One region of the Geodermatophilus maliterrae genome, then DNA from elsewhere that is predicted to be linked to it. Evidence: riboswitches for the same ligand, from Rfam matches in the RefSeq annotation. Region 1 holds a riboswitch; the other holds the start of a gene.
The links. Region 1 has a riboswitch for cyclic di-AMP ahead of ABQ292_RS21765 (transglycosylase family protein). Riboswitches for the same ligand answer to the same signal wherever they lie in the genome.

Region 1 (4,108 bases):
GCGTCACCGTGGCGCCGTCGATCGCGGGGAGCTCGCTCGTGGCGAACAGCACGTCGGTGGGTGCCCGGTCGAGGTCGACCTCGCGCGGCCGGTCGGCGAGGTTGGCGACCACGCGCAGCGCACCGCGGTGCACGACCAGCCAGCGGTCGGCGTCGTCCCAGGCGACCTCCACCGAGGTCAGGTCGGCGTCGGTGAGCTCCGGCTGGGCCCGGCGCAGGGCCAGCAGTGCCCGGTGCACGGCCAGCAGCTGCGCGTGCGGCTCCCGATGCGGCTCGGACCAGTCGAGCTTCGAGCGGGTGAAGGTCTCGGGGTCCTGCGGGTCGGGCACCTCGTCGGCGTCCCAGCCGTGCTCGGCGAACTCGCCCTTGCGGCCCTGCGCCGTCGCCCGGCCGATCTCCGGGTCGGTGTGGCTGGTGAAGAACTGCCACGGCGTCGAGGCGCCCCACTCCTCGCCCATGAACAGCATCGGGGTGAACGGGCTGGTCAGCACCAGCGTCGCACCGACGGCGAGCAGGCCGGGGGAGAGGGACGCCGAGACCCGGTCACCGACGGCGCGGTTGCCGATCTGGTCGTGGTCCTGCAGGTAGCCGAGGAACTTCCAGCCCGGCAGCCGCGCGGTGTCCACCGGCCGGCCGTGGTGGCGGCGGCGGAAGCTCGACCAGGCGCCGTCGTGGAAGAACGCGCCGGTCAGCGTCCTGGCCAGCCCGGCGAGCCCGGCGTCGGCGAAGTCGCGGTAGTAGCCCTGGCCCTCGCCGGTGAGCGTGGCGTGCAGCGCGTGGTGGAAGTCGTCGCTCCACTGCCCGGTCATGCCCAGGCCGCCGGCCGCTCGCGGGGTCACCGTGCGCGGGTCGTTGAGGTCGCTCTCGGCGATCAGCGTGAGCGGCCGGCCCTCGGCCACCGACAGCCGGTCGACCTCGCGGGCCAGCTCCTCGAGCACGTGGGTGGCCCGCTCGTCGACCAGCGCGTGGACGGCGTCGAGCCGCAGCCCGTCGACGTGCATGTCGCGCAGCCACATCAGCGCGTTGTCGACGATGTAGCGGCGGACCTCGTCGGAGTCCGGGCCCGACAGGTTGACCGACTCGCCCCAGGTGTTGGCGCCGCCCTCGGCGAAGATCGGCATGTAGAGGGGCAGGTAGTTCCCGGACGGGCCGAGGTGGTTGTAGACGACGTCCTGGACGACGCCGAGGCCGCGCTGGTGGCAGGCGTCGACGAAGCGCTGGTAGGCCGCCGGGCCGCCGTAGCTCTCCTGCACCGTGTACCAGAGGACGCCGTCGTAGCCCCAGTTGTGCGTGCCGTCGAAGCCGTTGACCGGCAGCAGCTCGACGAAGTCGACGCCGAGGTCGACCAGGTGGTCCAGCCGCGTGATCGCGGCGTCCAGCGTGCCCTCGGGGGTGAAGGTGCCGACGTGCACCTCGTAGACGACGCCGCCGGCCAGCGGGCGCCCGGTCCACGCACGGTCGCCCCACGCGTACGCGGCCGGGTCGAAGCGGCGGGAGAGGCCGTGCACGCCCTCGGGCTGGCGCCGCGAGCGCGGGTCGGGACGGGGGGTGTCGTCCTCGCCGAGCAGGTAGCCGTAGTCGGCCTCCGGTGCGGCCTCGACCTCGGCCCGCCACCAGCCGGCGTCGTCCCGGCGCATCTCGTGCACCGACCCGTCGACCTGCAGGCGGACCCGCTCGGGGACCGGCGCCCAGACGGCGAACTCGACGGGTGCGGACATGCAGGGGCCTCCAGGAGTCGGCGGGGTGACCGGGGAGGTGTGCCCACCCGGGTTGCGGTCAACCCCGGGGCGGTACGGCAGCCGGGGGGAGGAGCTCCCCCCGGCTGCCGTGCGGCTCACGGGAGCTGCAGCACCTGACCGACGTGGATGCGGTTCGGGTTGCCGACCGAGTCGCGGTTGGCCGCGAACAGCGCCCGCCAGCCCCCGTCGACGCCGTGCGCGTGGGCGATCCTGCCCAGCGTGTCACCGCGCTCGACGGTGTGGGAGTCGCCCCCGGCCTCCGCCGGAGCGGCGGCCGGAGCGGGAGCCGGAGCCGCCGCCGGGGCCGGGGCAGGGGCGGGCGCCGCGGCCGGGGCCGCGCCGGCCTCGGGCGCGGACGGGTCGAGGGCCTTGCCGCAGCTGGGCCAGGCACCCGGGCCCTGCACGTCGAGCGTGCGCTCGGCGACGGCGATCTGCTGCGCCTTGCTCGCCAGGTCGGCGCGCGGGGCGTGGTCGAGGCCGCCGAAGGCCGCCCAGGTGCTCTGGCTGAACTGCAGGCCGCCGTAGTAGCCGTTGCCGGTGTTGATGCTCCAGTTGCCACTGGACTCGCACTGGGCGACGGCGTCCCAGTCGTTGGGCGCGGCCGCGGAGGCCGGGCCGGCGAGGACGCCGATCGAGGTGGCCGCGATGCCGACGGTGACGGCGGTGCGGCGGGCCAGCGTGGCCATCCGCTGCGGCGTCGAGGCGCGCCGGCGACCGGTGACGGACGTGGACGAGGACATGGCTGTACTCCGATCCGCCGCCTGCGAGGTGAGCTGTCGGGTTCGGAGCGATCGGTGCCCCGGCCGCACGACGTGCGGCTTCACCCCGAGACGGTGCTGCCTGGCCCCCGTGGCACGGCGGCGACCGTCGAAGTGGGTCCCCCACCCCCGTCCTGGCGGTGCAGGAGGAACGGACGCCGACGGACGGGGTTGGGCGGATCGGCTCCGGCGCCCGGCTCTCTGTCGGCCGGGTGCGCGGGCAAAGGTAACGGCCGGGTCACGGCGGGGCACGTCGCGCCCCAGGGGTCCCGGGCGTGTCGGCCCGCGTCGGCCCGGAGGGCCGTCCGCGTCACCGCTGGTCACACCGCCGCGGGCGGGCGTCCTCCCGCGGCGGTGTGACCTCGACCTCAGTCGCGGACCAGCAGGGCCACCGGCAGCCGGGCCAGGAGCTCGCCCACCGGCGTGCCGCCGGCGTCGGAGACGACGCGCGCGCCGGTGAGGACGTCGCGCCAGGCGCCGGTCGGCAGGGCCAGCGCGGTGTCGCCCCAGCCGGCGGCGGCCAGGCCGACCGGCAGGCGGGTCGCCACGGTCACCGCGCCGTCCTGCCCCTCGGCGCCCCGGTCGAAGGCGACCACGTGACCGGCGGCCGACCCGGTGACCTCGACCGGGCGGTAGCCGGCGAACAGCTCCGGGGAGTCCCGGCGCAACCGCAGCACCCGGGAGACGACGAGCAGCTTGGCCGCGCCGGTGTCGTCGACGGGGGGCACCTCCCCGCCGTCGAGCCGGGCCAGCAGCTCCCGGCGCCGGTCGTAGTCGACCGGGCGGCGGTTGTCCGGGTCGACCAGCGAGCGGTCCTCCAGCTCGGTGCCCTGGTAGACGTCGGGGACGCCGGGCATCGTGAGCTGCAGCAGCTTCTGCGCCAGCGCGTTGGACCGCCCGGCCGGGCCGGTGCGGGCGACGAACTCCTCGACCTCGGCGTTGGTCGTCGCGTCGTCGTAGGCGGCGTCGACCAGTGCGTGCAGCCGGGTCTCGAACGCCTCGTCGACGTCGGTCCAGGTGGTCGAGGTGCCGGCCTCGCGGGCGGCCTTCTCGGCGTAGGCGTGCGCCCGCTCGCGCGCCAGCGGCCAGGCGCCCACCAGGTTCTGCCAGACCAGGTGGGCCAGCGGCCGGTCGGACAGCGGGTGCCGGGACAGCCACCGCCGCACGAGCTCCGCCCACTCGGTCGGCACCTCGGCGAGGACGGCCAGGCGGGCCCGGGTGTCCTCGCTGCGCTTGGTGTCGTGGGTGGTCAGCGTGGTCATCGACTCGGGCCTGCGCGCGACCCGGCGGCCCTGCGCCTCGTGGAACTCCTCGACCGTGCTGCCGAAGCGGGCCGGGTCGCCGCCCACCTCGTTGAGCACCACGAACCGCGCCCAGCGGTAGTAGGCGCTGTCCTCGACGCCCTTGGCCATCACCGGGCCGCTCGTCTGCTCGAAGCGGGTGGCCGCCTCGGTGCCGGCCTGCGACAGCACCGAGTGCAGCGCGTCCACGGCCGCGACCAGGTCGGGCCGGCGGTCCCGGACGGTGGACACCGCGGCGTCGAGGTGCCCGCGCCCGTCGGGCAGGTAGCTGCGGTAGACGCCGAAGGTGGCCAGCAGCTCGGCCAGCGCCT
Region 2 (4,108 bases), on a different contig from region 1:
CGGTAGGCCGGGGGTCGGACAGTCCGGGGGACGCACGCCCGGGGACCGTGGCTCGCCCGGCCGGAGGAGAGGGTGCGCGGACCTGTGGCGGGAGCCCGGGGCGGTGCGGCACGCTTCCGCTCCGGGCCACGGTGGTCCCGTCGTGTCGAGGTGGTCCCATGCGCTCCCGCTCCCGGCCGGCCGCCCCCGGGCGGGCGGCGGCGCTGGCGCTCGCGGGCGCGGCGGCACTGCTGCTGGCCGTGCCCACGGCGGGCCCGGCCGCGGCGGCGCCCAGCGACCAGCCCGGCGGCACGAGCAGGGTGCTCGACAGCGAGGCGCTCGACCGGCTGCAGCAGCGTGCCGCCGAGGTCCAGGCCGACCTCCAGCGGCGCCAGGCCGAGGTGGCCGTGGCCCGCCAGGCGCTCACCGACGCCGAGGCCGAGGTCGCCGCCGCGCGGACCGCGGTGGACGACGCCGAGGGGGAGCTGGCCCGCTACCGGACGGTGGTCGCGCAGTACGCCGCGGCGGCCTACCGGGACGGCGGCGCGCTCACCCCCCTCACCGTCCTGCTCGCCGGCGGGGACCCCGGTGACGTCGTCGCGGCGCTGGGCTACCTCGAGGCGGTCGACGCGCACACCGCCGAGGTGGTGGGCGAGGCCGAGCGGCAGCGGCAGGCGGCGCTGGCCCAGCGGGGAGCCGCCGACGCAGCGCTGGACCAGGCGCGGGGCCGGGCCGACGAGCTGGCCGGGGAGGTGGCCGACCTGGAGGCGAGCGCGGCCGCGGTCACCGCGGAGCTCGACGCCGCGCTGGCCGACGTCGACCGGCAGCTGGCCCAGCTGCAGCGGGAGCAGGTCGACGTCGACGTGCAGACGGCGGCCAACTGGCGGGCCCACCTCGACCGGCTGGGCGCGGCAGGGGTGCAGCCGCCGCCGGCGGCGGCCCTGCTCGACCCGGTGGCCGGCCTGCCGGCCGGGCTGGCGCCGGTCGGCGCGGCCGACGGGGGCGCCCAGCCGGGTGCCGCGCAGCTGCCCCGCCAGCCGACGTCGCTGCTCGTGCTGCCCGCGGAGACGGTCACGGCGGTCACCGCGGCGATGGACGCCCTGGGCAGGCCCTACGCCCCGGGGACGGCCGGCCCGGACTCCTGGGACTGCGGCTCGCTGGTCTCCTCGGTCTACGGCGCCGCCGGTGTCGACCTGCCCGACGACCAGGCCGGGCTCTACGCCGTCACCACGCCGGTCGACCTCGCCGACGTCCTGCCCGGGGACCTGGTCTTCCTCGGCACGCCGGAGGCCGGTCTGGGCCACGTCGGCATCGCCCTGGACCGGCAGACGATGCTGGCCGCCGACGGCCGGGCCGGAGCGGTCGTCGTCCGGCGGTTGCCCGCCGACCAGGTGCTGCACGTCGGCCGGCCGAGCCTGGGGCCGCGGCCGGAGCAGCCGGCGCCCGGGCCGACCGGGGGCGCACTGCCGGTCGAGTGCGGCAACCCCGTGTACCCGCCGAGCTCCGCCGGCGGCCGTTCCTGGGGCGGCTATCCCAACGGCCTGATCCCGCCGAGCGCGCTGTGCCCGCTGGGCGTGGCCGGCCACGCGCTGCGCTGCGACGCGGCCGCGGCGTGGCGGGCGATGAGCGAGGCGTTCGCCGACGCCTTCGGCGAGCCGGTCTGCATCACCGACTCCTACCGCACCTACGCCGGCCAGGTGCGCCTCTACGGCGAGAAGCCGGCGCTCGCGGCGGTCCCCGGGACCAGCAACCACGGCTGGGGCCTGGCGGTGGACCTGTGCGGCGGCATCGAGACCTTCGGCACCCCGCAGTACGCCTGGATGGTCGCCAACGCCGGCCGCTTCGGCTGGCTGCACCCGACGTGGGCCGACCCGGGCAACGGCCGCGAGGAGCCCTGGCACTGGGAGTACGCGGGCGGCTGAGCCGGGACTGTCGGTGGTCGTCCCTAACGTGCGCGACAACCGACAGGGAGACCGTCCCGACCGCGGCCCGGCAGCGGGCGGCGCGGCCGGGACACCGGAGGGACACGGCCATGCTCATCGACTGCGACACGTGCACCGCGCGCGGTGCCGGCTGCGCCGACTGCGTCGTCACCGCCCTGCTGGGCGCACCGCCGGGGGAGCGGCACACCGAGCCCGTGCTGCTGCCGGTGCCCCCCGTCCCGGCGGCCCGCACGACCGACGACGTCGTCCTCCCGCGACCCGGTGTGGTGGTGGAGTTCGACGACGTCGAGCGGCGCGCCGTCCGGGCCCTCGCCGAGGGCGGCCTGGTGCCGCCGCTGCGCCACCGGCCCTCGACGGCCGGGCGGGACGAGTCGCGCGGCGGGCGTCCGGCGGGGCGTCGCCGCACCGGCTGAGCCGGGCAGGACGGGGACACACCGTGCGCCGCTGTGGACATCTCGCCACGCCCCGGAGTGTCGGGATCGTCCACCGTGCGTCTTCCCACAGTTCCCGGGACCCCCGTTTGTCACAACTGCATCACGTCCGTACTGTGGCCGCCGTTCGGCCGGGTGGTCGTCACCCGATGCGAGGTGGCCTCGGCCGGACACCGCCGAGTCACCGGACGCCGCCCCTGGGCGGGCGCGAGGTGAGCCGGGGACCCACCGCAGCACTGGGGTGAGTTCTCGTGTGCGCCGGAGCTCCTCCGGCGCACGGAGATAGGGCACGTCTTCCCAGCCCGAACCCGTCAGCTAACTCGGTAGGCGGTTGCTGAGGAAGAACGGAGAGCCGCCGCCCGTGGCGACCCCCCGCCCTGCCCTGGGGCATGCGCGCGCACAGTCCACCGCCCGCCGTACCGCCGGTCCCGTCGCCGGCCCGCACCGCCGCCCCCCGCTGCTCCGCCGTCTCGGCCGGGTCGCGCTCGTGGGCGCCACCGCCAGCCTGGTGCTGGCCCTGCTGCCCGGTACCGCGACGGCCGACCCCGAGCAGGCCACCAGTCCCGAGCAGGCCGCCCAGCTCGCCGCCGATGCCGGTCACCGGCTCGAGGTCGTCGCCGAGCAGGTCAACGAGGCCCGCGAGGTGCTCGCCCAGCAGCGGACCGCCGTCGGCGACGCCGACCGGGCGGCCGCCGACGCGCGGGCCGAGCTCGACGCGCTCGACGGGCAGATCCGGCAGGTGGCCCGCACCGCCTACACCGGCGGCGACACCATGCCCGAGCTGGACCTGCTGATGACCAGCGACTCCGCCGAGGACTTCGTCAGCCGGCTGGCCGTGCTCGACCAGATCGCCGGCCACACCACCGACGTCATGGCCGAGGTCGGTGAGGCCGCCGCCGCGGCCACGCAGGCGCGGGCCGACGCCGAGGCCGCCGAGGCCGACGCGCAGCGCACCCTGGAGGACCTGAGCGCCCAGGAGGCGCGGCTCCAGGACGACATCGCCGACTACCAGGAGCAGGTCGCCGCGCTGACCGCCGCCCAGCAGGAGGCGGCGGCAGCCGCGCAGCGGGCCCTGGCCGCGCAGCAGTCCGGCGGCACGGTCGGCCAGAGCGCCCCGGCCCCGGCGGCCCCGGCCGCTCCCGCCGCCCCCGCGGCTCCGGCAGCTCCCGCCGCCCCCGCGGCTCCGGCTGCCCCCGCCGCGGCTCCGGCCGGTGGAGGGAGCACCGCGGCCCAGGGGGCGGTGCAGACGGCGCTGGCGCAGGTCGGCGACGCCTACGTCTGGGGCGCCGGCGGTCCGGACGCCTTCGACTGCTCCGGCCTGACGCAGTACGCCTACGCCGCGGCGGGGGTCAGCCTCCCGCACTCCAGCCGCATGCAGTCGCAGATGGGCACCGCCGTCTCGCGGTCGCAGCTGCAGCCGGGTGACCTGATCTTCTACTACAGCCCGGTCAGCCACGTGTCGATGTACATCGGCAACGGTCAGATGGTGCACGCCTCGACCTCCAGCGAGCCGGTGAAGGCCGTGTCGGTCGACTCCATGGGCGGCATCACCGCCATCCGCCGCGTCGTCTGAACACCCCTCTGCCCCCCTCGACAACGCTCAGGGCGGGGCCGGGCGCGAGGGCCGGCGACCCACCCGGGTCGCCGGCCCTCGCCCCGTCCGGAACGGGGTGGGACCGGAGCCCGGACGACGCCGCCTAGGATCGGCCGGGTGAGCCCTCGCCGGGCCGCCCTGCTGGTCGCGGCCGTGCTCGG

Region 2: linked by a shared signal. The riboswitch ahead of ABQ292_RS15335 (C40 family peptidase) and the one ahead of ABQ292_RS21765 (transglycosylase family protein) in region 1 are both predicted to bind cyclic di-AMP.

What each region holds. Positions count from the first base shown of each region.
Region 1 covers NZ_JBFNXQ010000099.1:7,450-11,557, reverse strand. The annotation lists gene treZ (malto-oligosyltrehalose trehalohydrolase) at 1-1,717, opposite strand, end outside; gene ABQ292_RS21765 (transglycosylase family protein) at 1,834-2,478, opposite strand; cyclic di-AMP (ydaO/yuaA leader) riboswitch at 2,482-2,611, opposite strand; gene treY (malto-oligosyltrehalose synthase) at 2,865-4,108, opposite strand, start outside.
Region 2 covers NZ_JBFNXQ010000048.1:31,266-35,373, reverse strand. The annotation lists gene ABQ292_RS15345 (NlpC/P60 family protein) at 159-1,901, shown strand; gene ABQ292_RS15340 (hypothetical protein) at 2,012-2,335, shown strand; cyclic di-AMP (ydaO/yuaA leader) riboswitch at 2,518-2,698, shown strand; gene ABQ292_RS15335 (C40 family peptidase) at 2,841-3,926, shown strand; gene ABQ292_RS15330 (M48 family metalloprotease) at 4,065-4,108, shown strand, end outside.